4 regions of the Streptomyces sp. WAC 06738 genome follow, and region 1 is predicted to be linked to each of the others. Evidence: riboswitches for the same ligand, from Rfam matches in the RefSeq annotation. Region 1 holds a riboswitch; each other region holds the start of a gene.
The links. A riboswitch is a leader RNA that binds a small molecule or an ion and turns the genes downstream of it on or off. The one in region 1 is predicted to bind cyclic di-AMP.
Positions count from the first base shown of each region.

Region 2: linked by a shared signal. The riboswitch ahead of DMB38_RS26820 (transglycosylase SLT domain-containing protein) and the one ahead of DMB38_RS11595 (transglycosylase family protein) in region 1 are both predicted to bind cyclic di-AMP.
Region 3: linked by a shared signal. The riboswitch ahead of DMB38_RS20950 (M23 family metallopeptidase) and the one ahead of DMB38_RS11595 (transglycosylase family protein) in region 1 are both predicted to bind cyclic di-AMP.
Region 4: linked by a shared signal. The riboswitch ahead of DMB38_RS03070 (LysM peptidoglycan-binding domain-containing protein) and the one ahead of DMB38_RS11595 (transglycosylase family protein) in region 1 are both predicted to bind cyclic di-AMP.

Region 1 is NZ_CP029618.1:2,770,912-2,778,475, forward strand. It holds gene DMB38_RS11585 (LCP family protein) at 1-591, opposite strand, end outside; gene DMB38_RS11590 (UDP-glucose/GDP-mannose dehydrogenase family protein) at 693-2,033, shown strand; gene DMB38_RS11595 (transglycosylase family protein) at 2,112-3,296, opposite strand; cyclic di-AMP (ydaO/yuaA leader) riboswitch at 3,300-3,494, opposite strand; gene DMB38_RS11600 (dipeptidase) at 3,735-4,943, opposite strand; gene purE (5-(carboxyamino)imidazole ribonucleotide mutase) at 5,033-5,548, opposite strand; gene DMB38_RS11610 (5-(carboxyamino)imidazole ribonucleotide synthase) at 5,556-6,707, opposite strand; gene DMB38_RS11615 (GtrA family protein) at 6,842-7,441, shown strand; gene DMB38_RS11620 (ATP-binding protein) at 7,550-7,564, opposite strand, start outside.
Region 2 is NZ_CP029618.1:6,072,653-6,080,216, reverse strand. It holds gene gcvT (glycine cleavage system aminomethyltransferase GcvT) at 1-83, shown strand, start outside; gene gcvH (glycine cleavage system protein GcvH) at 185-559, shown strand; gene glyA (serine hydroxymethyltransferase) at 615-1,898, shown strand; gene DMB38_RS26825 (L-serine ammonia-lyase) at 2,024-3,421, shown strand; cyclic di-AMP (ydaO/yuaA leader) riboswitch at 3,900-4,090, shown strand; gene DMB38_RS26820 (transglycosylase SLT domain-containing protein) at 4,094-4,846, shown strand; gene DMB38_RS26815 (alkaline phosphatase family protein) at 4,994-6,271, shown strand; gene DMB38_RS26810 (RNA ligase family protein) at 6,366-7,564, shown strand, end outside.
Region 3 is NZ_CP029618.1:4,748,484-4,756,047, reverse strand. It holds gene DMB38_RS20965 (very short patch repair endonuclease) at 1-428, shown strand, start outside; gene DMB38_RS20960 (endonuclease domain-containing protein) at 789-1,625, shown strand; gene DMB38_RS20955 (VOC family protein) at 1,679-2,044, shown strand; gene DMB38_RS20950 (M23 family metallopeptidase) at 2,248-3,369, opposite strand; cyclic di-AMP (ydaO/yuaA leader) riboswitch at 3,381-3,556, opposite strand; gene DMB38_RS20945 (PP2C family protein-serine/threonine phosphatase) at 3,780-5,096, opposite strand; gene DMB38_RS20940 (cytochrome P450) at 5,498-6,766, opposite strand; gene DMB38_RS20935 (cytochrome P450) at 6,763-7,564, opposite strand, start outside.
Region 4 is NZ_CP029618.1:779,683-787,246, reverse strand. It holds gene DMB38_RS03085 (beta-galactosidase) at 1-509, opposite strand, end outside; gene DMB38_RS03080 (SDR family oxidoreductase) at 610-1,401, shown strand; gene DMB38_RS03075 (FCD domain-containing protein) at 1,466-2,290, shown strand; gene DMB38_RS03070 (LysM peptidoglycan-binding domain-containing protein) at 2,373-3,272, opposite strand; cyclic di-AMP (ydaO/yuaA leader) riboswitch at 3,279-3,453, opposite strand; gene DMB38_RS03065 (LLM class flavin-dependent oxidoreductase) at 3,557-4,201, opposite strand; gene DMB38_RS03060 (DUF397 domain-containing protein) at 4,534-4,782, opposite strand; gene DMB38_RS03055 (helix-turn-helix transcriptional regulator) at 4,783-5,643, opposite strand; gene DMB38_RS03050 (ATP-binding protein) at 5,879-6,331, shown strand; gene DMB38_RS03045 (hypothetical protein) at 6,328-6,753, shown strand; gene DMB38_RS03040 (sugar phosphate isomerase/epimerase) at 6,928-7,564, opposite strand, start outside.

The sequences.
Region 1 (7,564 bases):
GCCCGGCTTCCAGGTGTGCTCACCGGCGCCGTCGCCGGTGAGCGGGAGGTCGGAGCGGGCGTCGACGCCGACGAGAAGGTACGTTTCACCGCCCTTGGACGGCGCGGGCCGGTGCTTTTCCGGCACGTTCGTCGGGAAGGCGTTCGGGATGCGGTCGACGCGCCCGGTGTAGTGCTCGTACGCCCACCAGAGGCCGCCGGCGACCATGAGCACGCCGGCGAAGAGCATGATCACGGCGCCGAGGAGCACCTTGCGGCCGCGGCGCATCCGGCGGCGGGGCGCGGCGTGCGAGGGGGCGCCGGCGGGGTCTTCGGGGTCGTCCGGGCCGCCGGGGCCGGTCGCCGGGTCGGCAGCCGGGCCGGTCGCCGGGCCGGCAAGCGGGTCCCGGCCGTCGGGTCCCCCGGGCCCGTCCCCGAGTGCGCCCGGCGCTCCCGGTGTCCCCTGCGCGCCCGGCGCGAACGCCGCGTCCACGTAGGCCGCGTGCGCCGCCGTCGACGTGTCCCCGGCGTACGGCGCCTCCGGTTCGCGGGCGCGCGGCGTACCGGGCTCGTCGGTTCCGCTGCCCGTTCCGTCCAGATGCTGCCTCGCCACGATCCCCACTCCCTTTGGTGCACGCTCATGAGTCAGACTCCGCACCCGGGCCCATGGTTGCCCAGGCGGGTGTGGTGGAGCCCGCCGTTATGCTCGGGACCATGACCTTGAAGATCACCGTCATCGGCACCGGTTACCTCGGTGCCACGCACGCCGCCGCGATGGCCGAGCTGGGCTTCGACGTGCTCGGCCTGGACGTGGTCGAGGAAAAGGTCGAGCTGCTGTCCACCGGCAGGGTGCCGATGTACGAGCCGGGTCTGGAGGACCTGCTGCGCGCGCACGTCTCCGGCGTCGGGGGCTCGTCCGGCCGGCTGCGCTTCACCACGTCGTACGAGGAGGCGGCGGCCTTCGGCGACGTGCACTTCGTCTGTGTGAACACGCCGCAGAAGCACGGCGAGTACGGCTGCGACATGAGCTATGTCGACGCCGCGATCGACACCCTGGCGCCCCTCCTCGACCGCCCCTGTCTGGTGGTCGGCAAGTCGACGGTGCCGGTGGGTTCCGCGGCCCGGCTGGCGCGCCGGCTGGCCGAGCTGGCCCCGGCGGGCGAGGAAGCCGAGCTGGCCTGGAACCCGGAGTTCCTGCGCGAGGGCTTCGCCGTCGAGGACACCCTGCGCCCCGACCGGATCGTCGTGGGCGTGGCGAGCGAGCGCGCCGAGAAGGTGCTGCGCGAGGTGTACGCCGCGCCGCTGGACTCCGGTACGCCGTTCGTGGTCGCCGACTACCCCACCGCCGAGCTGGTGAAGACGGCCGCCAACTCCTTCCTCGCCACGAAGATCTCGTTCATCAACGCGATGGCGGAGATCTGCGAGGCGGCGGGCGGTGACGTGGTGAAGCTGGCCGAGGCGATCGGCTACGACGACCGGATCGGCAAGAAGTTCCTGCGCGCCGGGATCGGCTTCGGCGGCGGCTGCCTGCCCAAGGACATCCGCGCGTTCATGGCCCGCGCCGGTGAACTCGGCGTCGACCAGGCGCTCACGTTCCTCCGCGAGGTCGACTCGATCAACATGCGCCGCCGCGCCCACATGGTCGAACTCGCCCGCGAAGCCTGCGGCGGCACCTTCCTCGGCCGCCGCATCGCCGTCCTGGGCGCCGCGTTCAAGCCCGACTCCGACGACGTGCGCGACTCCCCCGCGCTCAACGTCGCCGGGCAGATCCACCTCCAGGGCGGCCAGGTCACCGTCTACGACCCGAAGGGCATGGACAACGCCCGCCGCGTCTTCCCCACCCTGCGCTACGCCGAGTCGGCAAAGGACGCGCTGCGCGGCGCCGACCTCGTGCTGCACCTCACCGAGTGGCCGGAGTTCCGCGCCCTCGACGCCGGGCAGCTCGCGCAGGTCGTCTCCCGGCCGCACCTGATCGACGGCCGGAACACGCTCGACCCGGTGCCGTGGCGCGCCGCGGGCTGGACCTTCCGCGCGATGGGCCGCCCGGCGGCGTAGCGCGGGCGGCTCCGGGCCGCAGGACACGGCGAACCCCCCGTTCCGCCGGAAACGGGGGGTTGCGCCTGCGGGGGACCCTCAGATGGAGACGCCGTTGTCGCGCAGGTACGCGACCGGGTCGACGTCGGAACCGTAGTCCGGGCTGGTGCGCACCTCGAAGTGCAGGTGCGGCCCGGTGGAGTTGCCGGTGGAGCCGGAGAGACCGATCTGGTCGCCGGCGCCCACGCTCTGGCCCACGCTCACCGAGGTGGACGACAGGTGGGCGTACTGGCTGTAGTGGCCGTCGTCGTGCTTGATCACGACGGCGATGCCGTACGCGCCGCCGTCTGCGCCGTTGCCGGCCTTGACGACGGTGCCGGAGGTGACGGCCTTGACCGGGGTGCCGGTGCCGGCGGAGAAGTCGACACCGGTGTGGTAACCGCTGGACCAGGAACCGCCCGCGGCCCGGTAGGCGGTGGAGAGACCGGCGTCGATCGGGGCGGAGAACCCGCCCGCGGGAGCGGCCTCGGCGGACTGCTCCTCCTGCTGCTCCTCGGCCGCCGGCTTCTCCTCCTGCGCGGAGGACGGCTGGGCCGACGTGGTCTCCGGCTCCTCGAGGGTGACCTCTTCGCCGCCGTCGAACTCGTACTCCTGACCGGGGAAGATCAGGTCCGGGTCGTCGCCGATGACGTCCTTGTTGCCCTCGTAGATCGTCTGCCAGCCGCCCTCGATGCCGTGCTTGCGCGCGATGTCCCACAGGGTGTCACCGGAGACGACGGTGTAGTTGCCGGCCTTCTTGAACTTCTTCTCCGGCGCCTTCTCCTGCTTCGGGGCCTCGTCCTTGGCGGGCTGCGCCTCGGGCTCGCTCTCCTCGCCGCCGCCGGTGGAGAGGTCCGGGGCGGGGCCGCCCTGGGTGAGCCCGGCCTGCACCGAGCAGACCGGCCAGGCGCCGGGGCCCTGCGAGGCGAGGACCTTCTCGGCGATCTCGATCTGCTGCTCCTTGGTGGCCTGGTCGGCGCGCGGCGCGTACTGGGTGCCGCCGTAGCCCTCCCAGGTGCTCTGCACGAACTGCAGGCCGCCGTAGAAGCCGTTGCCGGTGCTGATGCTCCAGTCGCCGCCGCTCTCGCACTGGGCCACGCGGTCCCAGGTGTCGACGGAGGCGGCCTGGGCGTGGCCGCCGGCGATGAGCGGGATGGCGACGCCGGCGCTGCCGGCGGTGACGATGAGGGCCCTGCTGCCCCGGGCTATCCGGCCCAGGCGACGGTGACGTCCGCGTGCGGACATGGACATGCTCCTCTCCGACGCCTGCGAGGTGAGCTGTCGGGTTCGAGCTGGAGATGCCCGGCCATGCGGAGCATGGCTTCACCCCAAGCCGTCCCGCGCTTGCGCGCGCGGTGCGGCACTTACCTGGGTCCCCCGCTCCTGCCGTGAAAGCTGAAGTGCCTGCCCGTCGCCGCCGACAGGATTCGGCGTTACGGCGACGAGGTACCCGCATCGGTGGCGCGAGCACGCCGAGCACCGTAATCACACAGCCGAAAACAGAACAAGCTGTGAAACGTCATCAAGGCCGTTCCCCACATCACATCGGAATCAGCCCGACAATCGCCCCATCCCGTGGCGCTCCCCAATCTCCCCTCTCCGGTAGAGACTTGTCGATAAATGAGGAGCCGGGCGCGGTGCCGCACGAGATGAGAATTCTGTGAGTGACTTATGTCACTCTGCTCACCCCTGGACCTTCGCGGGGCCGTCGAGCTGTTCGATGGTGGCGATCGACGGGCCGCGCCGGGCGGCCACTTCGCGCGCCGCCGCCTCGGCGTCGCGCAACACCCGTAGCGCGTTGGCCCACAGGAGCCTGGCCAGGTCTTCTTCCGACCAACGGCGGTGCAGCAGCTCGGCGACGAGATGCGGATAACCGGCCACGTCCGCGAGATCCTCCGGCGTGAACGGCGTGCCGTCGAAGTCGCCGCCGATACCGATATGGTCGATTCCCGCCACTTCGCGCATATGATCCAGATGATCCGCCACGGTCGCGGCCGTCGCCTGCGGCCGCGGGTGCGCCTCCTCGAACGCACGCCGTACGCGGACCGCTTCGTCGTCCGCGCCGAACGGGTCGAGGCCCCGGGCGGTCATGTGCTCGTCCACCTCCGCAGTCCACGCCACGGCGGCGGGCAGGACGAACTTCGGCACGAACGTGGCCATCGCCACACCGCCGTTGGCGGGGAGCATTTCCAGCACATCATCCGGAATGTTGCGCGGGTGGTCACACAGGGCCCGAGCGGATGAATGGGAGAAAACGACCGGCGCCTCGGTGACGCGCAGCGCGTGGCGCATGGTCGAGGGCGCCACGTGGGAGAGGTCGACGAGCATGCCGACCCGGTTCATCTCGCGCACCACCTCCTCGCCGAAGGCGGTGAGCCCGCCGTGCCGCGGCTCGTCGGTGGCGGAGTCGGCCCAATCGGTGTTGTCGTTGTGCGTGAGCGTCATGTAGCGCACGCCGAGCCGGCGGAAGGCGCGGAGGGTGGCGAGCGAGTTGGCGATGGAGTGCCCGCCCTCGGCCCCCATCAGCGAGGCGATCCGCCCGTCGGCCCGCGCCGCCTCCACCTCGTCGGCGGTCACGGCGAGCCGCAGCTCCCCGGGATAGCGGTCGGCGAGCCGCCGCACCACGTCGATCTGCTCCAGACACGCGCTCACGGCGGCGTCCCCGGCCAGGTCGGCGCTCACGTACACGGACCAGAACTGCGCCCCCACCCCGCCGGCCCGCAGCCGCGGGAGGTCGGTGTGCAGCCGCGCGCGCTGGTCGACGGCGATGTCACGCCGGTCGATGTCGTACGTCACCTGCTCGCGCAGGGCCCAGGGAAGGTCGTTGTGCCCGTCGACGACGGGGTGCGCCCGCAGCACCTCGCGCGCACGCGCGAGCAGTTCGCCGTTCATAAGGTCGTCCTCCCTGCGCGGATAGCGTGGGACACACGCTATCCGCGCAGGCTGACAGCCGGACGACCGGGCCCGGATCGGACGGTGTGTCAGTCCGCGCGGGTGGTCTTGCGGCGGAGGCGGGCGCCCTTGTCGCGGGCCTGGTGGTTCAGGTCCTCCTGGAACGCCGTCATCCGGGCGCGGAGGTCCTCGTCGTGGGCGGCCAGGATGCGGGCGGCCAGGAGGCCCGCGTTGCGGGCGCCGGCCACGGAGACCGCGGCGACCGGGACGCCGGCGGGCATCTGGACGATGGAGAGCAGGGAGTCCATGCCGTCGAGGTACTTCAGCGGGACCGGGACGCCGATGACCGGGAGGGGGGTCACGGAGGCGAGCATGCCCGGGAGGTGGGCGGCGCCGCCGGCGCCGGCGATGAGGGTGCGCAGGCCGCGCGACGCGGCCTCCTCGCCGTAGGCGATCATCTCGCGCGGCATCCGGTGCGCGGAGACGACGTCGACCTCGTACGGGACCTCGAACTCGTCGAGGGCCTGCGCCGCCGCCTCCATGACCGGCCAGTCGGAGTCGGAGCCCATGACGATGCCGACCAGCGGGCCGTTCTCCGCGCTCATACGGTGCTCATTCCGTGATCGTCCCCCGCAGGTAGTCGGCGGCGTGGCGGGCGCGGGCGCGCACATCGGCCAGGTCGTCGCCGTAGGTGTTGACGTGGCCGACCTTGCGGCCGGGCTTCACGTCCTTGCCGTACATGTGGATCTTCAGCCCCGGGTCCCGGGCCATGCAGTGCAGGTACGCCGGGTACATGTCGGGGTAGTCGCCGCCGAGGACGTTCGCCATCACCGTCCAGGGCGCGCGCGGGCGCGGGTCGCCCAGCGGCAGGTCGAGCACGGCGCGCACGTGGTTGGCGAACTGCGAGGTGACGGCGCCGTCCTGGGTCCAGTGGCCGGAGTTGTGCGGGCGCATGGCCAGCTCGTTGACGAGGATCCGGGGCTCGCCGTCCGGCCCCTCCGCCTCGAAGAGCTCCACCGCCAGGTGGCCCACCACGTCCAGCTCCATCGCGATGCGGAGCGCGAGCTGCTGCGTACGCACCGCGTCCTCCGGCGCCAGCCCGGGAGCCGGGGCGAGGACCGTGTCGCAGACCCCGTCGACCTGGATCGACTCCACCACCGGGTACGCAACCGCCTGGCCGCTCGGCGAGCGGACGACGTTCGCGGCCAGCTCGCGGCGGAAGCCGACCAGCTCCTCGGCCAGCACCGGCACCCCCGCGCGGAACGGGGGCGCGGCGTCCTCCTCCGTACGGACGACCCACACGCCCTTGCCGTCGTACCCGCCGCGGACCGTCTTCAGCACGACCGGGAAGCCGCCGCTCTCGCGCGCGAAGCGCGCCACGTCCGCCGGGTCCGCCACGATCCGGTGCCGCGGGCAGGGGATGCCCAGCTCCGTCAGCCGGGCCCGCATGGCGCCCTTGTCCTGGGCGTACACCAGCGCGTCCGGGCCCGGCCTCACCGCGACGCCCTCGGCCTGGAGTGTCCGCAGATGCTCGGCCGGTACGTGTTCGTGGTCGAACGTGATCACGTCGCAGCCGCGGGCGAAGTCACGCAGCGTGTCGAGATCGCGGTAATCCCCGACGACCGTGTCGCCCGCCACCAGGGCGGCGGAGTCCGTACGGGTGCCGCTGAGGAGCTTGAACCTGATGCCGAGGGGGATGCCTGCCTGGTGGGTCATCCGGGCGAGCTGTCCCCCGCCGATCATGCCGACTACCGGGAATGTCACGCGTCCCAGGGTATCGGCCGGGCGGGCGGAGCCGCCCCCTCCGTCGGCGGGCACGGTTAGCATGAGGGCTCCGGCCCGCCGGAGAAGACCGGGACCAGGGGAACACCACCGACCATCGGAGTCTGACGATCTTGATGAGTGCACGGCAACCGGGGGCAACGCGGCTGCGCCGCCTGAGCCGCGAGGTGGCCGAGTTCGCCGCGGTCGGGGGCATCGGCGTCCTGGTCAATCTGGCTGTCTTCAACCTCGTGCGGAACTCCACGGAGCTGCCCGTGGTCCGCTGCAGCATGATCGCGACGGCCGTCGCGATCATCTTCAACTACATAGGCTTCCGGTACTTCACCTACCGCGACCGGGACAAGACCCGGCCCCCGCGCGAGTTCACCCTGTTCCTGGTCTTCAGCGCCGCCGGGCTCGTCATCGAGAACGGCCTGCTGTACGTGGCCACGTACGGGTTCGACTGGGACACCCCGCTGCAGAACAACATCTTCAAGTTCCTGGGCATCGGGGTGGCGTCGCTCTTCCGCTTCTGGTCCTACCGGAGCTGGGTCTTCCGTGCGGTGCCCGCGGCCCGGCCCGCCGCCGCGCCCGCGGATGGCGGCGAAGCCGGCGACATAGCCGTGACCCCCGGGGTGCGGATCCCGGGGAGCCGGCGCACACCGCGGGAGGCCGAGGAGCCCGAAGAGCCGGAGGAACCCGAGGCGCAGGAAGAGGCGGTCGCGGCGCGGCGGTAGCGTTCGCGTCCCGTACGAGCCCCCGCGTCTCGCGTACGCGCCCCCTCCACCCCCGCGAGCCCGCACGCACGCCCGTACCCGAGCCGTCCGCGTGCCCCGTACGCCCCCTCAGTGTTCCTCGTG
Region 2 (7,564 bases), 3.3 Mb from region 1:
CGGCCACCGGCGTGGGCGTCGACATCCGCGGCAGCCACGAGCCGTACGAGGTCGTCGCCCTGCCGTTCTACAAGCGCCCCTGACCGGCTCCGCGAGAGCCACCGGCCCCTTCCCGCGGCGGCCCTCGACCGCGCCACCAGCGCCCCTTTACGCCTCTGACGTCCCGATCCTGGAGAATCGCCTTATGAGCAACCCTGAGCACCTGCGCTACAGCAAGGAACACGAGTGGGTCGCGATCGCCGACGGCGTCGCCACCGTCGGCATCACCGCCCACGCCGCGAACGCGCTGGGCGACGTCGTCTTCGTCCAGTTGCCGGAGGTGGGCGCCGCGGTCAACGCGGGCGAGCCCTGCGGCGAGCTGGAGTCGACGAAGTCCGTCTCCGACCTCTACGCGCCGGTGACCGGGGAGGTCACCGAGACCAACCAGGACGTCGTGGACGACCCGGCGCTGGTGAACTCCGGGCCGTATCAGGACGGCTGGCTCTTCCGGGTGCGCGTCTCGGCCGAGGCCGCCGACCTGATGTCCGCCGCCGAGTACACCGAGTTCACCGCGGGCTGAGCTCCGCCGCCGCAGCCCCGCCCGACCGCGTCCCTCTTCTTTCCCGGAAGGTCCCATGTCCCTTCTGAACGGCTCGCTCCACGAGGTCGACCCCGAGGTCGCCGCCGCCGTGGACGCCGAGCTCAAGCGCCAGCAGTCCACCCTCGAAATGATCGCCTCGGAGAACTTCGCCCCGGTCGCCGTGCTGGAGGCGCAGGGCTCGGTCCTCACCAACAAGTACGCCGAGGGCTACCCCGGCCGCCGCTACTACGGCGGCTGCGAGTACGTCGACGTCGCCGAGGAGCTGGCCCGCGAGCGGGTCAAGGCGCTCTTCGGCGCCGAGGCGGCGAACGTCCAGCCGCACTCGGGCGCGTCGGCGAACGCGGCGGCGATGTTCGCGGTGCTGAAGCCCGGCGACACGATCCTGGGCCTGGACCTGGCCCACGGCGGGCACCTGACCCACGGCATGAAGATCAACTTCTCCGGCAAGCTGTACGACGTCGCCGCCTACCACGTCGACGCCGAGACCGGCCAGGTCGACATGGCCGAGGTCGAGCGGCTGGCCAAGGAGCGGCGGCCGAAGCTGATCATCGCCGGCTGGTCGGCGTACCCCCGGCAGCTCGACTTCGCCGGCTTCCGCCGGATCGCCGACGAGGTCGACGCGCTGCTGATGGTCGACATGGCGCACTTCGCCGGTCTCGTGGCCGCGGGCCTGCACCCCAACCCCGTGCCGTACGCGGACATCGTCACCACCACGACGCACAAGACCCTCGGCGGCCCGCGCGGCGGGGTCATCCTCTCCCGCCAGGCCCTCGCCAAGAAGATCAACTCGGCGGTCTTCCCCGGCCAGCAGGGCGGCCCGCTGGAGCACGTGATCGCGGCCAAGGCGGTGTCGTTCAAGATCGCCTCGTCCGAGGAGTTCCGCGAGCGGCAGCGGCGCACGCTGGACGGCGCCCGGATCCTGGCCGAGCGGCTGCTGCGGGACGACGCCCGCGCGGCCGGCGTCTCGGTGCTCTCCGGCGGTACGGACGTCCACCTGGTCCTGGTCGACCTGCGCGCGTCCGAGCTGGACGGCCAGCAGGCCGAGGACCGGCTCCACGAGATCGGCATCACCGTCAACCGCAACGCGGTCCCGGACGACCCCCGCCCGCCCATGGTCACCTCCGGCCTGCGCATCGGCTCGCCCGCGCTGGCCACCCGCGGCTTCGCCGCCGCGGACTTCGAGGAGGTCGCCGACGTCATCGCGGAAGCCCTCCAAGCACCCCTCACCCGCTGGGGTTCCGGCGATCCGAAGACGGCCGCACTAGCCGCCCGGGTCACCGCCCTGGCGCAGAAGCACCCGCTGTACCCCGGCCTGTAGCCCGTACGGCCCGGCGGCCCGCCGCAGCGACGCGGCGGGCCGCCGGGCCCCGGGGCCGTACGCGCAAGCCGTCACCACCCGCACCACACACGCGCACGCCCCACGCAAGGACAAGGGAGTCCCGAGTGGCCATCTCCGTCTTCGACCTCTTCTCGATCGGCATCGGCCCGTCGAGCTCGCACACGGTCGGCCCGATGCGGGCCTCCCGGATGTTCGCGCGCCGGCTGAAGAACGAGGGCCTGCTGGCCCACACCGCCGCCGTACGCGCCGAACTCTTCGGCTCCCTGGGCGCCACCGGCCACGGCCACGGCACCCCCAAGGCCGTGCTTCTCGGCCTGGAGGGCCACTCGCCGCGCACCGTCGACATCGAGTGGGCCGAGGGCGAGGTGGAGCGCATCCGCGCCACCGGGCGGCTGCACCTGCTGGGCGCCGAGATAGGGCGCGACCACGAGATCCCCTTCGACGCCTCCGCCGATCTCGTCCTGCACCGGCGCCGCTCGCTGCCGTACCACGCGAACGGCATGACGCTGGCCGCGTACGACGCGGACGGCGGGACGCTGCTGGAGAAGACGTACTACTCGGTGGGCGGCGGCTTCGTCGTCGACGAGGAGGCGGTCGGCGAGGACCGGATCAAGCTCGACGACACCGTGCTGAAGCACCCGTTCCGTACCGCGGACGAGATGCTGCGCCGCACCCGCGAGACCGGCCTGTCGCTCTCCTCGCTGATGCTGGAGAACGAGCGCGCCTGGCGCACCGAGGCGGAGATCCGCGCCGGGCTGCTGGAGATCTGGCGGGTCATGCGCGAGTGCGTCGCCCGCGGGACCGGCCGGGAGGGCATCCTCCCCGGCGGCCTGAAGGTCCGCCGCCGCGCCGCCGGCGAGGCCCGCCAGCTCCGCGCGGCGGGCGACCCGGCGGCGCACGCGATGGAGTGGGTCACCCTCTACGCGATGGCGGTCAACGAGGAGAACGCCGCCGGCGGCCGCGTCGTCACCGCCCCCACCAACGGCGCGGCGGGCATCATCCCCGCGGTCCTCCACTACGCGACGGAGTTCGTACCGGGCGGGGACAGCCGCGCCGGGGAGGAAGACACCGCGGTCCGCTTCCTCCTCGCGGCCGGCGCGATCGGCATGCTCTTCAAGGAGAACGCCTCCATCTCCGGCGCCGAGGTCGGCTGCCAGGGAGAGGTGGGCTCCGCCTGCTCCATGGCCGCGGGCGGCCTCGCCGAGATCCTCGGCGGCACCCCGGAACAGGTGGAGAACGCCGCCGAGATCGGCATCGAGCACAACCTGGGCCTGACCTGCGACCCGATCGGCGGCCTGGTCCAGATCCCGTGCATCGAACGCAACGGCATGGCGGCGGTCAAGGCCATCACGGCGGCCCGCATGGCACTGCGCGGCGACGGCCGGCACTTCGTCTCCCTCGACAAGGCCATCAAGACGATGAAGGAGACGGGTGCGGACATGAAGGTCAAGTACAAGGAAACCGCCCGCGGCGGCCTCGCGGTCAACGTGGTGGAGTGCTGAGGGAGTTGGCGAGAGCCTTTCCGGCCGCAGCCGCCAACTTCCCCTCCTCCGCCCGCAATCCGGCGGCGATCCGGAAGGCGTCCTTTTCCCTTGGCCAGTTGACGCCCCTTCGCCCTCATGGGCGAACGGGTTCCCCGCGATGAATTCGTGAATTCCCCTCGCGCATACGCGCCGCCGGACGGTCAAGAACAAACGGACTTGTCGGACATTCCCCGACGAGGCGATACGTACCATTTGAAGGATTCGCCCCCGATCGCCCCGCGCCTCTGACCGATTGGCCCCCTCCGTCCGGTGACGCGAATCACGTTCGGCCGCGGGCACCGGCGGGGGGAATTCACAGTTTCCGTGTTCCGAAAGCGAGTTGCGGACTTCTCCGCTTTCCGCGGCGGCGCCCATCCGGCCTCCGAGCCGGTCCCGTATTGGCCGGACGAGTTCCGCAGCTTGTCCGGACCGGAAAGACATGCTTAAGTCTCCGCCAGCCGGGTGGACGCCGAATCCTGCCGCCATCCGGAAACCGTTCCCTAATGACACACGGCAGGAGCGGGGGACCCATAGGTAAGTCGCCGGTCCGGATTCCGGAACGGCTTGGGGTGAAGTCGCACCGCGGTGCGGCCGGGCATCTCCAGCCCGAACCCGACAGCTCACCTCGCAGGCGCAGGAGGAGAAAGACCCATGCCCGCAAGAGGTAAGCACCGCCGTCCCAAGCTGCGTCTGATCGGCCGCGGCATCACCTTCGCCGGCGTCAGCGGCGTCGCGATCGCCGCCCCGCTGATCGGCGCGTCCTCGGCATCCGCCGCCGGCTCCGTCCCCGCGTCCGCCCCCCAGACCGGCGTACGCGCCGAGGCCCCCGCCGCGGCGACCGCCGGCGCGGCAGCGGCCACCTATGCCGTGGTCGCCGGAGATTCCCTGTCGAAGATCGCCGACAAGGAAGGCGTACGCGGCGGCTGGAAGAAGCTGTACAAGGACAACCGCGAGGCCGTCGGCGACAACCCGCACTTCATCCTCCCCGGCCTTGAACTCTCGCTCGGCGCCAAGGCCGACACGAGCGAGCCGAAGGAATCCGAGTCCGGCCTGAAGACCACGAGCGCGTCCGTCACGAGCTACCCGGACAACCTCGACGGCTGGATCCGGGAGTCGCTCGACATCATGGCCGAGCACGGCATCCCGGGGACCTACGACGGCATTTACCGCAACATCATGCGGGAGTCCGCGGGCGACCCGCAGGCCATCAACAACTGGGATATCAACGCCATCAACGGCACGCCCTCCAAGGGCCTGCTCCAGGTCATCGCTCCCACCTTCGAGGCCTACCACGTACCCGGCACCTCGACCGACAGCTTCGACCCGGTCGCCAACATCACCGCCGCGTGCAACTACGCGGCCGACCGGTACGGCTCGATCGACAACGTCTACGGTCCGTACTGACCCGCCGGAGAGCGCCGGTGTCCCCACCGGCGCTCTCCGCTCCGGCGGTGAAGACCGCGGTGCGTCCGGAGGGCACGGACGCGGGAATTCGCGGCCCGTTCACCCCGTGCTCGCCGGCCGGGAGCGTTTCGCTTCTACGGTCGCGCCATGTCCGCCACCTCTCTGTCCCGACGCGGTGTCCTCGCCGGCGCCGTGGCCGGCGCCCTCGCGTCACCGCTCGCCACCGTGCCCGCGCACGCCGCCCGCACGCGCAGCCTGCTGATCTTCGTCGCCCTCGACGGCTTCGGCATCGACTACCTCGACGGCCGTGCGCCGATGCCCCACCTGACGTCGCTGGTACGGGCCGGCTCGCTGACCACCAGCACCGGCGTGATGGCCAGCATCACCAACCAGTCGTGGACGGCCGTCTCCTGCGGCGCCCACCCGGACCGCACCCGCAACGCCGCCTACTACTACGACGAGGCGGCCGGCATCGCCCGCGGCCAGAGCCGCGACAGCGCGGTCGAGGGCCTCGCCCAGGCGTGGCGGCCGCAGGGCATCCGGATCGGGTCCGCGCAGTGGTTCATCCTCCAGGACAAGGGCACCTCGTACGGCGATCCCGACGGCCTCTACACCCAGCCCGGCGGGCGCATCGGCGCGCGCGTCGACGACGCGATCGCGATGCTCACCGGGCGGCCCGTCGACAGCGGCGGCACGGCGGTGACCCTCACCCGGCGACCGGACTTCCTCGCGGTCTACTCCAGCGACCTCGACGGCGACGGGCACGCGTTCGGGCCCGACGACCCCCGGATGCTCGACACCCTGCGCGAGACCGACGCCGGGATCGGGCGGCTGATCCGGACGGTGAAGGACCTCGGCCTCTACGGCCGGACGACCTGGGTGGTCACCGGCGACCACGGCATGACGGGCTGGAAGACGCCGATGGCGGCGCAGGCGGTCGCCGCCCTCGCCACCGCGGGCTTCACGCCCGAGGTGATCGTCTCCGGCGGCCGGCCGGCGCCGGAGACCGATGCCGTCCTGGTCTCCGGCGGCAGCATCGCCTCCGTGCACCTCCTCGGCGCGGGGACCGCCGCGATCGAGCGTGCCCGCGCGGCGCTCGCGGACACCGAAGGCGTCGCGGCGGTGTTCACCAAGGCGGACCAGGCGGCGCTGCGGATGGCACCGCAGTACGGCGAGCTGGTGCTCGAACTGGCGGCGCCGTACGCGCTCTCCTTCACCCCGCCGGCCGAGGGCTTCGACGGCCGCCACGGAAGCCGCGCGGAGACCGCGGTCCCGCTCATCCTGGCCGGCCACCGGATCCGGCGCGGCCGCGCGCCGCGCGACCCGCGCCACGTCGACCTCGCGGCGACCATGTCGGCGATCCTCGGGGTCGCCCCGCCCGCGCAGTCGGAGGGCCGGGTGCTGCGGGAGTCCCTGCTGCCCTGACCCGGGCCCCCCGGACCGCCGGGTTATTCGCTGGAGCGGCGCCGCCGGGCGCTTCTAGAGTGGCCGGACCCGACCGCGTCACGGAGCCGGACCCATGCGTGTGCACTATCCCCGTACGCCGCATCTTCCCTGGTCGCCGGGGGCGGCCTCGGACGACGTCCGCGCCGGTGACCTGGCCGGGCTGCGGGGGCGCGAGGTCGTGGTCACCGAGAAGCTCGACGGGGAGAACACCACCCTCTACGCCGACGGGCTGCACGCCCGGTCGCCGGACTCGGCGCACCACCCGTCGCGGGCGTGGGTGAAGGGGCTCCAGGGGCGCATCGGCGGGGAGATACCGCCAGGTTGGCGGGTGTGCGGAGAGAACGTCTTCGCGCGGCACTCGCTCGCGTACGAGGACCTGGAGAGCTGGTTCTACGGGTTCTCGGTCTGGGACGGCGACCGGTGCCTGGACTGGGACCGGACGGTCCGGTTCTTGCGGCGGCTGGGCGTGCCGGTGCCGCCGGTGCTGTGGCGCGGGGTGTTCGACGAGCGGGCGCTGCGGGCGCTGCGGCTGGACATCGCGCGCCAGGAGGGGTACGTCGTGCGGGCCGTCGAGGGGTTCGGGCTCGGGGAGTTCGGGCAGCGGGTCGCCAAGTGGGTGCGCCGGGGGCACGTCCAGACCGGCACCCACTGGATGCACGCCGCCGTCGTGGCGAACGGGCTGGGGCCGAAGGCCGCGCTGTGGGCGGTGCGCTCGGGCGGGACCGCCGGTGCCGCGGCGCTGTCGGCGGCGGTGGGCGTCGCGCCCGGAGAGCCGTCCGCGACCGGGGCAGCAGCCGGGAGCGGCGCCGACGCCGCGGAAGCCGCCGTCGCCGACGTGTCCGCGCGGCTGGACGGGCTCGGCCGCCACGGTGACGCGCGGCTGGCCGGGGTGCTGGCGGCCCTCCTGCACGGAGAGCGCCGGGCGTCGCTCGCGCCGCGGCTCGCGGGGCCTCTGGGCCTGCCCGCCGCGCGGCGGGTCGCCGATCTGGTGGGGCTCTTCGCCGCGTTGCAGCGCCCCTGCCCGGACGGCGACCGCCGGGCCGGTCTCGTACGCCTCGCGCAAGCCGCCGACCTCGGGGTGCTGCACGCGGTCGCGGGGGCACTCGCGCGGGACGCGGAGGCGCGGGAGCAGGTGGAGTGGTCGATGCTGCACGCCGAGGACGCCGGGCTGCTCGGCCCGGCGCCGCTGGCGCCGCTGCGGGCCGGGCTGCGGGAGGCGCTCGACGGCCTCGGCTCCGATGCCGCGGACAGGTGCTGGGCCGAGGCGCGGGA
Region 3 (7,564 bases), 2.0 Mb from region 1:
CCCGCCGCCGAAATATGCAGGCGATCCGCAGCAGGGACACCAAGCCCGAGAAGCTGCTACGGCAAAAGCTCCACGCCAAAGGGCTGCGCTACCGTGTCGCGGCGCGCCCTCTGCCCGAGTTGCGCAGAACGGCCGACCTGGTGTTCCGGCCGTCCAAGGTCGCCGTGTTCGTCGACGGTTGCTACTGGCACGGATGCCCTGAGCACTACGTGTCCCCTCGGACCAACTCCGGGTACTGGTCTGAAAAAGTGGCTGGAAACGTAAACCGCGACCGTGATACCGACGAACGCCTTCTGAACGCTGGCTGGATGATCCTGCGTTTCTGGGAGCACGAAGATCCGTCCCAGTGTGCGGAACGCGTGGCGGAGGCTGTAGCCGAGAGGCGGCGGGCGCCCCTCAAGAAGAAGCGTCTCAGATCCGGGTCCTGAGCGTATTGGAGGCACCGGATGCCCGCCCCTGCAGGTATCACCGGCCGCCTTGAATGGGCCTCGATGGACGCCGTGTTCGGTGTTGTTCTCATGCGTGACAGCCCCAGATCCTGACGGCACTACCTTGTGATCTCAGCCCCGGATTGGCAGGCCCTCGAGCGGGAGTTATCCACAGGGGAAGCGGGGGGTGGGGATTTGGGGGAGGGTGGGGGCATGACGGGGGAACTTGGGTCGCTGGGGGCGTTGGCGGCTGGGAACGGTGGGGTGTTGGTGTGTGCCGAGGCTTTGGCGGCCGGGTGGTCGTCCGGGGTGTTGGTGCGGCGGTTGCGGAAAGAGGGGTGGCGGAAGGTTCGGGCCGGGGTGTGGGTGGAGCCGGGGCGGGTTCCTGACCTGCGGTTGCGGTTGCGGGTGGCGCAGGCCGGGCGGCCGGAGCTGGTCGTCAGTCACAGTGCCGCGGCTCATCTGCTCGGGGTCGAAGTCCTCGCCGTGCGGCCCGAGTTCACGCACGTGCGGGCGCGGGGGCGGGCGCCCGAGGGGTGCCTGCTGCATCGGACCGCCCTGAGTGACGACGAGATCGTCAGTGTCGCGGGGCTGCGTGTGACCGGCGCCGCGCGGACCCTCGTCGACCTGCTGCGTACAGCCGAGCGGGACGCCGCGCTCGTGGCCGTGGAGTCCGCCCTGACCCGGCGGCCGCTCGCGCCCGGCGGAGGGTGGCCGCGGCGGTGGCGGGAGCAGGTGACCGATCTGCATGCGGTCTCCGAGGCCCTTGCCGGTATCGGGCAGCGGCGGGGTGTGGTCCAGGCGCGGCAGCGGCTGGCGCTCGTCGATCCTCGCTCCGGGTCCCCCGCCGAGACCGTCGCGCGGCTGCGGATGTACGACGCCGGGCTGCGGCCGCTCAGCCAAGTGCCGTTCACCGCGCCCAACGGCCGGCGGATACGGGTGGACTTCTTCTTTCCGGCGGCGGGGCTCGTCGTCGAGATCGAGGGCTACGGCTTCCACGGCAGCCGGGCCGCCCATCTCGCCGACATCGAGCGCTTCAACGACCTGGGGCGCTGCCCCGAGGTCCGGCGCATGCTCCGGTTCACCGCGACCGACGCCTTCGAGCGGCCCCAGCGGATGCTCCACACCATCCGCGCCGCCCTGGGTGAGATCGCCGCCGGGGGATCCCGCCCTGCCGCTGCCACCGCGGCTGCCTGAATCGCCGCCGCTGGTCTCCCCGCGGTGTCCGCCGTGCGTGGCAGGCTGCCGCCATGGACGCCTACGTCAGGAACATCGTGCTCGACTGCGCCGACGCCCGTCAGCTCGCCGACTTCTACACGCAGTTGCTCGGCATGCGGGTCATCCGCGAGGACTGGATGGTGATCGCCAAGGACGAAGAGAGCTTTCCACGGCTGGCCTTCGAGGAAGTCGAAGGCTACCGGCCGCCGCTCTGGCCCGACCTCGACCGCACCTACCCGCAGCAGATGCACATCTGCTTCGGCGTCGACGACTCCACCGCCGCCGGTGAGCTGGCGCTGCGGCTCGGGGCCACGCGGCTCTCGGAGGCGGGGGGCAGTTGTCCGGTGTTCGCCGATCCCGCCGGGCATCCGTTCTGCCTCTGCGGGCCCGGGGAGTAGGTCCCGGGAAAGTGCCGACGGCCCTGGTGTCGGGGGGTCGGCCACCAGGGCCGCCGGCGGTCTCGGTGCGTGCTCGTACGCCACGGGGGAAGTTGCGTTCGGGCACGCCGGAGACGTGGGAGAGGGGTTATGGGGGCTAGCGGTCCGTGCGGCGGGTACCCGTCCCGGCCGTGGGGGCCGGGGCGCTGGGCCCGCCGGGTGGATCAGACCGGGGCGCCGTTGTTGCGCAGCCAGGCGAGGGGGTCCACTGCGTCCCCGCCGCCGGGTCGTACCTCAAGGTGCAGGTGCGGGCCGGTGACGTTGCCCGTGGCGCCCACGCGCCCGATGACGTCGGCGGTCGTCACCTCGCCGGAGGACTGGATGATGGAGGAGAGATGGCAGTACCAGACTTCGGTGCCGTCCTCGAGCGTGAGGACGATGCGGTAGCCATACGAGCCGGCCCAGCCGGCCTCGGTGATCGTGCCGCCGTGCACCGCCTTGACCGGGGTGCCGGTGGAGGCGGCGAAGTCCTGGCCCGTGTGGCCCGCGGCCCACATGTCGCCGGACTCGCCGAACGTCGAGGTGAGCGTGTAATTCGCGACCGGGGCGACGTAGCTGGCGGCGAGCTTGGCGAGGCGCTCCGCCTCCGCCTTGCGGCGGGCTTCCTCTTCCGCCTTGCGGCGGCGCTCCTCCTCCAGGCGGCGCTGGCGCTCCTCTTCCGCCGCCTTCGCCTCGGCGGCCTCCTCGGCCGCCTGCTTGGCGGCCTCGGCCTCGGCCGCCGCGCGGGCGGAGGCGTCGGCCTCCGCCTGCTGCTGCTCGGCCTGCTCCAGGATGCGGGCCCGCAGCGCCTCGCCGGAGTCGGCGGGCTGGTTCGCGGTGTCGGTGTCGCTGGCGTAGCTGACCTGGGTGAGCGGAGCCGTGGTGACGACCGAGTCGGAAGCGGGCTCCTCCTCGCTCGGCATCAGCTCGCCGACGCCCGGCAGGCTCTCCGCGTCCGGGAGTTGGGCGCTTATCCGGTTCGCCACGGTGTCGACCTGGTCGGGCATGGATATCGCGACCGGCGGCTTCTCCTGCGCCGTGGCCATGCTGCCCGCGCCGACGGCGGCGAAGACGCCCACGCCGAGTACGGCGCCGCTGCGCGCCATGCTGCCGCCGCGCTGCCGGGGAAGGCGCCGACGGCCGCGGGAGGGAAGGTCGTCCTCGGGGAGGACTTCGTCGACCGGCTCTTCGGCGGCGTAACCGGTGGGCGCATACCCCTCGGGGGCGTAGCCGCCGGGCGCATAGCCGTCGTAGCCGTAATCGTCATAGCCATGGCCGTAGCCAGGCCCAGACCTGTAGGACGCCACGAAGGCGTACTCCTTTCCTTCCTTCTCGCCTACCGGGTTAGCTGACGGGTTCGGAGCAGGAAGGTCTCCTACGGGCCGCCTCCTCGCGGAGGTTGGCCCGATTCACCCCAAGGTGGTGGTTCCCCGGTTCCCTAGGTGTTGCCGTTGCTGCAGTTGTGACTCGTGCGGGATTCGGCGACGGCGCACGGTGCCGCCTCTTGCGACGGCAGTGACGACCGCGCTGCGTTACCGCACGCTAGCGGACGACGGCGTTCGATTCCAAGTCGTTCCCGTTATTCAGTTGTGCTTTACCGCGGACGATCCGGGCATGCACCAGCGGAAACGGACAAGTTGACGCCCTGATTACGCGCAGTGAGGTCCGGTCGTTAGCTGATCGTGCATCAGTTGTTATGCGGAGGGGCGCTGTTCCACTACGGAGCGTGTGCGGCCGGGGGCGAGTCCGGCGGCTCCGCGAACGGGGTACGGGAGCGGGCGAGGGCGAAGAGCGCCATGTCGTCCGCGATCCTTCCGCCCGTATAACGGGTCACGTCGTCCAGGAGGGCGTCCAGGAGTTCGTGCGGCCCGTCGAACAGCCGGCCGTCCAGCCGGGTCAGCGGGTCGTAGAAGACGCCCGCCTTGTTCCGCGCCTCGGTCACGCCGTCCGTGAAGAGGACGAGCGCCGCGCCCGGCGGGAACGCCTCCTCCATCAGCTCGTCCGGCCACGTACCCAGGTCGCCCATGCCCAGCGGCAGCGCGTGCTCGCGCGGGTGCAGCGTGCGCGCCGCGCCGTCCGGCCCGAGCAGCAGCGGCGCCGGATGGCCGCGGTTGAGCAGCCGCAGCGCGCCGCCCTCGCGGTCGACCTCCGCCAGCACCGCGGTCGTGAACCCCTCCACCCGGTCGAGGCCGCTGCGCCCCGTCTCCTGGCGCTGCAGCGCGCGTTCCAGCCGCCGCGCGACTCCCGCGAGCCCCGCCTCCTCCTCGGCCGCCTCCCGGAAAGCGCCGATGACGACCGCCACGGACTCCACCGCCTCCAGCCCCTTGCCGCGTACGTCGCCGACGATGCAGCGCACGCCGTACGGGCCCTCCTGCACGGCGTAGAGGTCGCCGCCGATCCGGGCGTCGGCGTCCGCGGCCTGGTAGCGGGCGGCGACCCGCAGCGTGCCGAAGCCGTCCGGCGGGTTCGGCAGCACGGCGCGCTGCGCGGCGACGGCGACGTGGCGGGCGGAGGTCAGCCGGCGGTAGTTGCGCTGGATGAGGAGGTTGATGCCGATGGCCAGGGCGCCGAGCACGGCCTGCGACACCATCTGGGTGAGCGCGTCGGGCCTCGTGGCGGTGCCGTTGAGGATTTCGAGCGCGACGTCCACCACCAGGGCGGCGACGGCGACGGCGATGGTGCCGCGCAGGGTGAGCAGCGCGGCGGCGACCAGCGGGGTGGTCTCGAAGACCGGCGACGACCTCAGCCCCTCCGGCGTGAACCAGAAGAACACCGCCCCCACGACGATGAGCGCGGCCGGCAGCCACCGCAGCGCCCAGCGGACCCGCCGCTCACCGCCGGTGGCATCGGGGCGGCTGGACCGGACCATCAGGTCCAGCGCACCGTTCCCCACGCGGTAGGCCCGCCCGTTCTCGTACGGGGCGCGTCCCTCGCCGTACGAGCCGCGCTTCGCGCCGTGCGAGCCGCGGCCCTCGCGCGGGCCGCCCTCGTCCTGCCCCGCGCCCTGCGCGCCGTCCTCCCGCACCGGCTGCACCTGCCCTCTCCTGCGCGGCCCTTCCTGCGCTGTCCTCCCCGTGCGGCCGACACGCGGGCCCTTGGCGTCGTCCCTCAGGGTTCCGCGTCCCGGGCGGGACGGCGACCGGGCGGGGCCCAGGCGGGTTACAGGTGGCGTTTCGGGCGTCATCGCGGCCAGGGTGTGACGGGCATACGAGCAGCGGACCGGCGGACCGCACGCAGAGGGTACAGCCGAACGGGTAGAAGACCGCCCGGCTCCGGCGCACGCGACGCGCGCACGCCCCCCGGCTCTCCCAACGCCCCGCGCGCCCCGTGCACGCCACCCTGGGAACCCCGGACGACTGACGTCATCTGTCAGCCGTCAGCCGCCGACCGCCGTCAGGCGTCAGGCGTCAGGCGTCAGGCGTCAGGCGTCAGGCGTCAGGCGAGGCGTACCGGGAAGGACTCCAGGTCGTTCTGCGTCAGGACCGGCAGGTTGCGCAGCTCCCCCAGCGGCACCGCCGCCCGCAGGTCCGGGAACCGGGCGAAGAGCGCCGGCAGCGCCACCGCCGCCTCCAGCCGCGACAGCGCCGCGCCCGGGCAGATGTGCGGCCCGTGCCCGAAGGTCATGTGCCGGATCGGCGTCGCCCGCGTCACGTCGAAGGCATCCGCGTCCGCCCCGTGGTGCCCGGCGTCCCGCCCGATCGCGCGGTACGAGATGACGACGCCCTCGCCCTTCTCGATCACCGTGCCGGCGATCTCGATGTCCTCCGTCGCGAACCGCATCAGCAGGTGGGTCACGGGCGGGTCGTAGCGCAGCGCCTCCTCGATCGCCGTCTCCCACGTCACCTTGCCCTCGCGGACCAGGGCGAGCTGCTCGGGGTGGGTCAGCAGTCCGCGCACGGTGGTGAGGAGGAGCGTGATCGTGGTCTCGTGCCCGGCCGCGATCATGGACTTCAGGTTGCCGACGACCTCTTCCTCGGTGAGCGGCTCGCCGCCCTCGTCGGCGAGGATCAGCGCGCTCGTGAGGTCGTCGGCGGGCTCCGCGGTCTTCTGCCGCACCATGTCGGTGAACACGCGGTCGAGTTCCGCCATCACCGCGAGCCGTTCCTCCTGCGGCGTGAGCATGGAGAAGAAAGCTTTCCACAGGCGCATCTGCCGCGGTATCTCCGATTCCGCGACGCCCATGAGCGCGCACACCACCCGCATCGGCAGCGGCTGCGCGAAGACCTCCTTGAGGTCGACGACCCCGTCGCCCGCGGCCGCCGCGGCCGCCAGGGAGTCCAGCAGCTCGGCCGTCACCCGCTCGACCACCGGCCGCAGCGCGTCGAGCCGCCGCGGCGTGATGGCCTGCGCCGTCTTGGCGCGCAGCCGCCGGTGCTCGGCGCCGTCGACCGTGAACATCGACCGGCCCGGGTCGACCATCCCGATCAGCGGCCACTCCGCCGTCACCTCGCCGGTCTGCCACAGCCGCCAGGCTCCGATGTCCTTGACCAGCCGTGCGTCGGTGAGCAGTCGGCGGGCCTCCGCGTGCCGCGTGACGGTCCACGCGGGCGCGCCGAGCAGTTCGATCCGGGTGAGCGGGGCGGCGGCGCACAGGAGCGCGGTCTCGCCCGCGAGGTCGCGTACGAGCGGGTCGATGGCCAGCGGTTCGGGGAGGGCCCCGGAGCCGGTCGGGGCGGCGGAGCCGGCGGCGTGCGGGCAGTTCACGGATGACCTCCTGCAGCGCGTACGGGGGTGAAGGTGACCGGCAGGGCGGTCATGCCGCGCAGGAACGCGGACGGCCGCCGCACCAGCGTCCGGGCCGGCACGGACAGGTCCAGGTCGGGCAGCCGGTCGAGGAGTACCTCGAGGCCCGTCCGGGCGATGATCTCAGCGATCTCCTGGGCCGGGAAGGGGCAGCGGAAGTCGCCGTAGCTGAAGGCGAAGTGGGCGCTGTTGCCCGCCTGCGCGGGTACGCCGGCGCCCCCGTACCCGTATCCGCCGCCCATGCCGCCGGCCCCGCCCGCGCCGCCCGGCCCGACCAGGGCCTGCTGGATCTGCGGGTCGTCGTTGGCGGCGGCGAGGCCGAGGAGCAGCAGGTCGCCCGCGCCGACCGGACGGCCGCCGAGCTGGGTGTCGCGGGCGGCCCAGCGGCCGACGAGGATCTGCGTGGGCGTGTCCTCCCACAGCACCTCGTTCATGGCCTGGCCGACGCTGTGCCGCCCGCCGCCGAGGGCGGCGGCGAAGCGGTCGTCGGTGAGCATGAGGCGGATGGAGTTGCCGATCCAGTCGGCGGTGGGCAGGAAGCCGGCGGCGGTGGTGTCCTTGAGGTCGAGCATGACCTCTTCGTCGGTGAAGTGCATGGGGTCGGCGAGCATCCGCGAGGCGACGTCCTGGCCGGGCGCGAGCCGTTTCTCGGCGACGAGCCGCGTCATGTGCTCGACGAAGGTCTCGTACGCCTTGAGCGCTCCGGGTCCGCCGTCCGCGAGTTCGTTGAGGACCTGGGCGAGTTGCCGTCCCTGGGCG
Region 4 (7,564 bases), 2.0 Mb from region 1:
TAGCGCTCGTGCAGCCAGCGGCGGAAGTCGGCGGCGGAGACGTCGCAGTAGCAGCGGGGGTTGGAGCAGCCGTACTCGTTGCCGATGTGCCAGCTCTCCAGGGCGGGGTGGGTGCCGTAGCGGGTGGCCAGCTCGGTGACCAGGCGCACGGCGTGCTCGCGGTAGACCGGGCTGGAGGGGCAGAAGTGCTGGCGTGAGCCGGGCCACTTGCGGACCCCGTCGGCGTCCTGCGGCAGCACCTCGGGGTGCCGCTCGGTCAGCCACGGCGGCGGGGAGGCGGTCATCGTCGCCAGGCAGACGCGGATGCCGGCGCCGTGCAGGTCGTCCAGCACCCGGCCGAACCAGTCGAAGTCGTACGCGCCGGGCCGCGGTTCGACCAGCGCCCAGGAGAAGATGCCGGCCGTGACCATGGAGACCCCGGCCTCCTTCATCAGCCGGATGTCCTCGGCCCTCACCTCCTCCGGCCAGTGCTCGGGGTTGTAGTCGCCGCCGAAGTGGATGCGCCCCACGCTGCCTCCGCCCCTCTTGCTCAATTCTTAAATTACGAATTAACCTTGGGGAAACGTAGAAGTGCCGCGGCGGATCCGTCAACACCCGGAGCGTGAACTCGTGACAGCAGCCGGAGCCACGCAACTCCCGCACACCGCACGCTTCGACGGCCGCACCGCCGTCGTCACCGGGGCCGCCGCCGGCATCGGCGCGGCCACCGCCCGCCGGCTCGCCGCCGAGGGTGCCGCGGTCGTCGTCGCCGACATCGACGGCGACCGGGCGGAGGCCACGGCCGCGGAGATCCGCGCCGCGGGCGGCACGGCGGCCGCGGCCGCCGCGGACGTGGCGGAGGAGGACGGCTGGGCCCGGATCCTGGCCGCGGCCGCGGACTTCGGGCCCGTCGGCGTCCTCGTCTCCAACGCCGTCGCCGTCGACGTCGCCCCCGCGCACGAGACGTCGCCCGCCTCCTGGCACCGCCAGGTCGACGTCGGGCTGACCGCCGCGTTCCTCGGCTTCCGCGCCTGCCTGCCCGGGCTGCGCGCGCAGCAGGGCGCCCCGGGCGCCGCGGTGCTGGTCTCGTCGGTGCACGCCAGGCACGGCATCCCCGGCCACCCCGCGTACGCCGCCGCCAAGGGCGGGCTGCTGTCGCTCGCCGGCCAACTCGCCGTCGAGTACGGCCCGTCGGTGCGGGTGAACACCGTGCTGCCGGGACCGGTGCTCACCCGGCTCTGGGACCGCGTCCCCGAGGAGGACCGCAGGGCCAGCGCCGCGCAGACCGCCGCGGGGCGGCTGGGCGCGCCGGAGGAGGTGGCCGCCGCCGTCGCCTTCCTCGCCGCGCCCGAGGCGTCCTACGTCACCGGTGCGAGCCTGGTCGTGGACGGCGGCTGGAGCGTCGTAAAGTCATCGGCCTGAGCCGGGGCGCCGCGGGGGCGGCGGAGCACGGGCGGGCGGGGAGCCGAGGGAGGAGCGAGCGGGCATGGCGGGTTACGCGCGCCGCGGGGTGCACGGGCAGACGGTGGAGACCCTCGCGCACCGGGTGCTCGGCGGTGAGATCGCCGAGGGCGCCACCCTCGACCTCGCCGCCCTCCAGGCCGAGCTGGGCGTCAGCCTCACCGCGCTGCGCGAGTCGCTGAAGGTGCTGGCGGCCAAGGGCATGGTCGACGCCCGGCAGAAGCGCGGCACGTTCGTCCGGCCGCGCGCCGACTGGCACCTCCTCGACGCCGACGTGCTGCGGTGGCGCTTCGAGACCGCGGGCAGGCAGCAGGGCGAGGGCGCCGCCGCGCGGGCCGCCTCCCCGCTGCTGCGCGACCTGGACGAGGTGCGCGGGATCGTCGAGCCCGCGGCGGTCCGGCTGGCCGCGGTGCGGCGCACCGACGCGGACCTGGCGGCGCTGGAGGCGGCGCTCACGGCGATGGCCGGGGCGCGGGACGGCGCGGCCGAGGCGGTCGCCGCGGACCTCGCGTTCCACCGCGCCCTGCTGGCCGCCTCGCACAACGAGCTGCTGGAGCGCATGGACCAGGTCCTCGCCAGCGGGCTGGCCGCCCGCGACCGCCTGGTGCACGGCCCCGGACACCACCCGAGCGACCCCGTGCCCGGCCACCGGGCCGTGCTGGCGGCGATACGGGCGCAGGACCCGGACGCCGCGGAGGCGGCCATGCACCGGCTCCTCGCCCAGGCGGCCCGGGACCTGGCCGAGTTGTCCGCCGGTGAGCCCGGCGGTGAGCCCGCCGGGGGTTCCACCGGGGGTTCCGCCGCCGAGCCCGCCGGTGGGTCCGCGGCGGAGCGGGCGGGCGGGGCGTAGCCCGTACGACGAACGCGCCCCGCCGCGCGGACGGATCCGCGCGACGGGGCGAGGGAGACTCCCGCAGGCCAGGGCCCCGGGATCAGTACCAGTTGTTCGCCTGCCAGAAATCCCAGGCGCCGCACGGGCTGCCGTAGCGGTCGTTCATGTAGTCCAGGCCCCACTTGATCTGCGTGACCGGGTTGGTGCGCCAGTCGGCGCCGGCCGAGGCCATCTTGTCGCCCGGCAGCGCCTGCATCAGGCCGTACGCGCCGGAGCTGGGGTTCGTCGCGGTGTGGTCCCAGCCGCTCTCGCGCTCCACGATGCTGCTGAAGCAGGTGAACTGGTCGGCGGGCACGATCTCCCGAGCCGCCGCCTGGATGCCGGACTCGGTGGTCGGGACGCTCGCCTGCGACGCCTCGGTGGCGCCCCCGGAGCCGCCGGAGCCCTCGGACGCCGACGAGCCGTTCGGGTCGATCGACTTGTCGACCTTGCCGCCCTCGGTGTCGACGCGCAGCTCGGTGCCGACCTTCAGCGCGGCCGGGTTGTCGCCGATCGCCTTCTCGTTGTCGACGTACACCCGCTGCCAGCCGCCGGGCACGTCGTACTTCGCGGCGATCTTGGCCAGCGTCTCGCCGGCGCCGACGGTGTGCTCGACGTAACGCTGCTGCTTCTGCTCGGTCTTGGCGGCGGTCTGGTCGGCCTCGGCGGGCTTGCTCGCGGCCTTCCCGTCCCCCAGGTCCAGCTCCTGGCCCGGCAGGATCAGGTGGGGGTTGTCGCCGACGGCTTCCTTGTTGGCCTCGTACAGCCGCTGCCAGTCGGGACCGAATCCGTTGTCCTCTGCGATCTCCGAGAGGGTGTCGCCCTTCTCGACCGTATAGGCGTGCGCGGCGGTCGCCGCGATTCCGCCGGCGACGGGCAGGGCTATGCCCACCCCCGCGGCGGCGGCATAGCGGCGGGTGGAGCGCGACTTGGGCGCGCGCCGGGTGCCGGTTCCGGCCATGTTGGCTCGCTCTTTCTCCGACGCCTGCGAAGTGAGCTGTCGGGTTCGGGCTGGAGTTGCCCGGCCGCGTCGTGCTGTGCGGCTTCACCCCGAGTCGGGGAGTGCGGTGCGGTGCTGCCACCGTGCTCCTGCCGACGGAGAAGTGGTTCCCCCGCTCCTGCCCGAACGGCTGTGGGGACGACGGTTCCGGGCTCCGACGGGCAGGATTCGGCGTACCGGAGCGCGGTGCTCGCGTGTGCGAACGACTCGGACACTAGGAGATCGAACGGCAGATCACAAGCGGATCACGGGGATCCATGCGGACTCTGACGCTCCGTGGTGACGCGCGCACCCGTGGGGCGGTTGGGGCGGGTGTGACGTTCGGCACGCACGCTGAGGCGCAGCGCCTCCAACAGGGGCTGCCCGGCCGGTACGACGAGACCGTGCACCCCGCGCTCCGCGGCGCCGGCGAGCGCGGTCCGCCAGGCGCCGGGACCCGCGGGCACCGCCGCCGGGGTCCAGCGTCCGGCGCCCGGCTCCTCGTAGCCGGGTCCGGCGGGGGCGAGCCGGCGGAAGGCGGGCACCGTCGGTGCGACGGCGCCGAGTTCGGCGCACCGCCGGGAGTCGGCGGCGAGCGCGAGCCGGCCGCCGCTGAGCAGCACCACGGTGGCCAGCGCCCGGGCCAGCAGCGCCGCCTGCGGGACGTTGTCGGGCAGCGCGACGACCAGCCGGGCCCGGCCGGTGGCGGCGGCCAGGGCGGCGGCGAGCGCCAGCACGTCGTGCGCCGGGTCGGGACCGCCGTCCAGCCACAGCGCGTCGGCGCCCGCCGAGTCGTACGCCGCGCACTCCGCCAGCCAGGCCGCGGGCTCCTCCGGCAGCCGGGGGAGCAGCACCCCGACGCGGACCGCCGGCGGTTCCGCGCCGGCGGACGGGGGTGGAGATGCGCTCATCGCGGGGCCTCCCCGGGGCTGACGAGGGCCATCGGGGGCATACCGTACGCCCATACCTTGCGGAAGGCAGCGGTGCGGACACCCACGGTTCATGATTTCTGGAATTTCATCTGCCGTGCCCCCGGGCGCCGTTGCGCGCCCGTACCCCGGCAAACGCCGAGGGAGGGGACCCCCCCGGGGTGTCCCCTCCCTCTCTGTGCTCCCGGCCGGTGGCCCACGTCAGTGCGGGTGGGCCACACCCCCGTTCGCCGGGATGGGCTCGCCGTCCGGCTCGGACGGCGAGTGGACCGGGCGGCGCGGTCGCCGGTGCGCGGGCACCGCGCCTGACGCGGTCACGCCGGGCTCCGCGACAGCAGGAAGTCGGCTTCGCCGGCCTTGGCACCCTCGATGAACGCGTCCATTTCACCGGGGGTGTAGATGAGGGCGGGACCGTCGGGGTGCGCCGAGTGCCGTACCGCTATGCGGCCGTCCCGCAGCTTCATGGCCTCGACGCAGTTGCCGCCGTTGCCGCCGCTCCACGGCTTGTGCCAGCCCTCCGTGCCGAGGTCCGCCGCCGGCATGCCGTTGTAAATGCGTTCCATTCACAGCTCCTTGCGGAAGTCCCGGAGGATTTCCTTCGTGCGTTCTGCCGTCGCCGCCTGGGCCGCCATGTGGTCCAGGGCGGCGAGGTGTGTGGCCACCTCGCGCCGGCCGTCGAGGTAGACGGCGCCGGTGAGGTACTCGGTGTAGATCATGTCCGGCAACTCGGGCATGGCGAACCGGAAGAGGACGAAGGGGCTGTACGTGCCCGGGTGGTGGCCGGTGCGGAACTCCGCCATCTGGAGCGTGACGTTGGGCAGCGAGGCGACGTCGAGGAGCCGGTCGACCTGCGCGCGCATCACTGCGGCGTCGCCCACCGGGCGGCGCAGGACCGTTTCGTCCACGATGACCCAGAAGCGGGGCGCGTCCTCGCGGGTGAGCAGGTCCTGGCGCTTCATGCGGAGCGCGACGTGCCGCTCGATCTCCGCGGGTGCGACCCGGCCGAGGGAGCCGACCTTCAGCACGTGCCGCGCGTAGTCCTCGGTCTGCATCAGACCGGGCACGAAGTGCGGCTCGTACGACCTGATGAGCGACGCCGCGCCCTCCAGGCTCACGTACATGCTGAACCAGTCGGGCAGGATGTCGTGGAAGCGCTGCCACCAGCCGGGCTCGTTGGCCTCCTCGGTGAGCGCGACGAAGGCGTCGATCTCCTCCCGGTCGATGCCGTACGCCTGCAACAGCAGTTGCACGTACGGAACCTTCAGCGCGACCTCGGCGGTCTCCATCCGGCGCACGGTGGCGGGGGCGACGCGCAGGGTCTTCGCGGCTTCCTCGCGCTTGAGCCCGGCCCGCTCGCGCAACTCCTGGAGCCGCTTGCCGAGCACGACCTGCCCCACGGTCGGCGCAGACCGCGGTTCGCTCACGCCATACCTCCCTGTCGGAACTGCCTCAAGCAGTGTGCCACGCCCCGGGCTTGGCGAACACAGTGCAACGGCGACTCTGAAAAATTCACAGTGAGGGTTGCCAAGTGGCGGCGGCAGGGCCATAGTTTGGGATGTGAGCCAGTCCACACAGCCGCATCAGACGGGGGTCGTGACACAGGATCCCGGCTTGCCGGGATTCCGTTCGGGGGCCGGTGCGGTGCGGTGCGGTTTCGAGGTGCCAGGTCGGGCGGACGCCGTTACGGTCGCCCGCCGGCTGGCCCGCGAGCAGATGTGCCGCTGGGGGGTGGAGGGCGAGGTGGGGGAGACCGCCACCCTCGTCCTCTCGGAGCTGGTGACCAACGCACTGCTGCATACGGAGAGTCGGCGCATAGGGTGCGAACTGCGCTGCAGCGCCGACCGCCTGCGGCTGGCCGTCACCGATCAGGGTGTCGAGCCGGGAAGCCTGCGGGTGCAGCGGTCGTCCGCGGACGAGCAGGGTCGGGGGCTCCTGCTCGTCACCGCGGTCAGCAGTAGCTGGGGGGCATACGACGCGCGGCCCGGCCCGGGTCTGGTGGTCTGGGCGGAGCTGCAGCGCGAGGTGCCGGCGGCCGGGGGAGCCGCCGCGCCGCGCGTTTCCGGTTCCCGTACCGGGGCCGGCCCAGCCGCCGGCGAGCGGGCGGCCGGATGATGCGCACCGAGCCCGGCGGCCGGCTCCCGCTGGCCGTACCGGGCGCGGGAGCCGCGGCCCTCGGCTGCGACGCGGTGGGTGTACCGCAGCGGATCGGCTACGACGTCATGGGCCGGCTTCCCCGCGTGGGCTGCGTCTTCGCCGACGGCAGCCGGTGGTGGTGGATCGTGCCGGCCGGCGCGGGTCTCGGCCTGCAGTGGCCGCGGAGCGTGCACTACGCGCCGGGCGCCGATATCTCGGGGGCGGCCGCCGGCACCGGCGGGCCGGCGGCCGTACCCCGGCTGGTGCACCGGCCGGCCGACGGGGTCCCGTACACGCCGCCGATCCCGCTCTTCCTGGCGGTCTGCCGGCGTACGGGCGTCGAGCCCGCCTGGTCCTGCGACGTCGCCCTGGCCGCCGCGGGCCGCAGCGACGCCGCCTGAGCACCCGCGGCGGCCCGGCCGGCGGGCACCTCCTTGTTTCGGTTGCGGGGGAGGAGCCCGCGGCCGGCCCGCCGCGGGAATGACGAACCGCGGGCCGCGCCGCCGGTGGCGGCGCGGGTCCCGCGGATCGTGTCGTTCGTGCGTGCGGTGGCTACCGCGCGGTGCCGGGTTTCCTCAGTCCCGGCTGCGCAGCGCGACCATCGCGTCGTAGCTGGCCTCGGCCGCCCGGATCGAGCCCTGCGGCTCCTGCGGAGCGCGGTCCTGCTCCCAGAAGTACAGCGGCAGCCCCGGCGCCCGCAGCCCGCTGAAGAAGCGGCGGAAGTCCAGCTCGCCCTGGCCGAAGACGACGTCGCGGTACTGGTTCGTCAGCGCCGGGTCCCGCACGCCGTCCTTGACGTGGAAGGCGATGTAGCGCTGCGGGGCGGCGTTGACGTAGTCCAGCGGGTCGAACTCGCCGAGCTGGTCGCGGAACCTCACCGAGGCGCCGAACGCCCAGAGGATGTCCAGCTCCAGGAAGACGTACCGCGGGTCGGTGCCGCTGAGGAAGAGGTCGTGGCGCCGCTTGCCCGGTACATCGGTGACCGGGCCGAACTCGTTGGTGTGGTTGTGCTGGTAGATCTTGAGCCCGTAGCCGCGGGCCACCTCGCCGGACTCGTTGAAGCGGTCGGCGCCGGCCTGGATCTCCGCCGCCGTACGGCCGGGGAAGTCGCTGGCGGTGCCGACGTAGTCCATGCCGAGCGCGGCGGCGTTCTCGAACTCCCGCTCGCGGGTGCTCGCGTTGAGCAGCGCGTCGAGCCCGATGTGGGCGCCG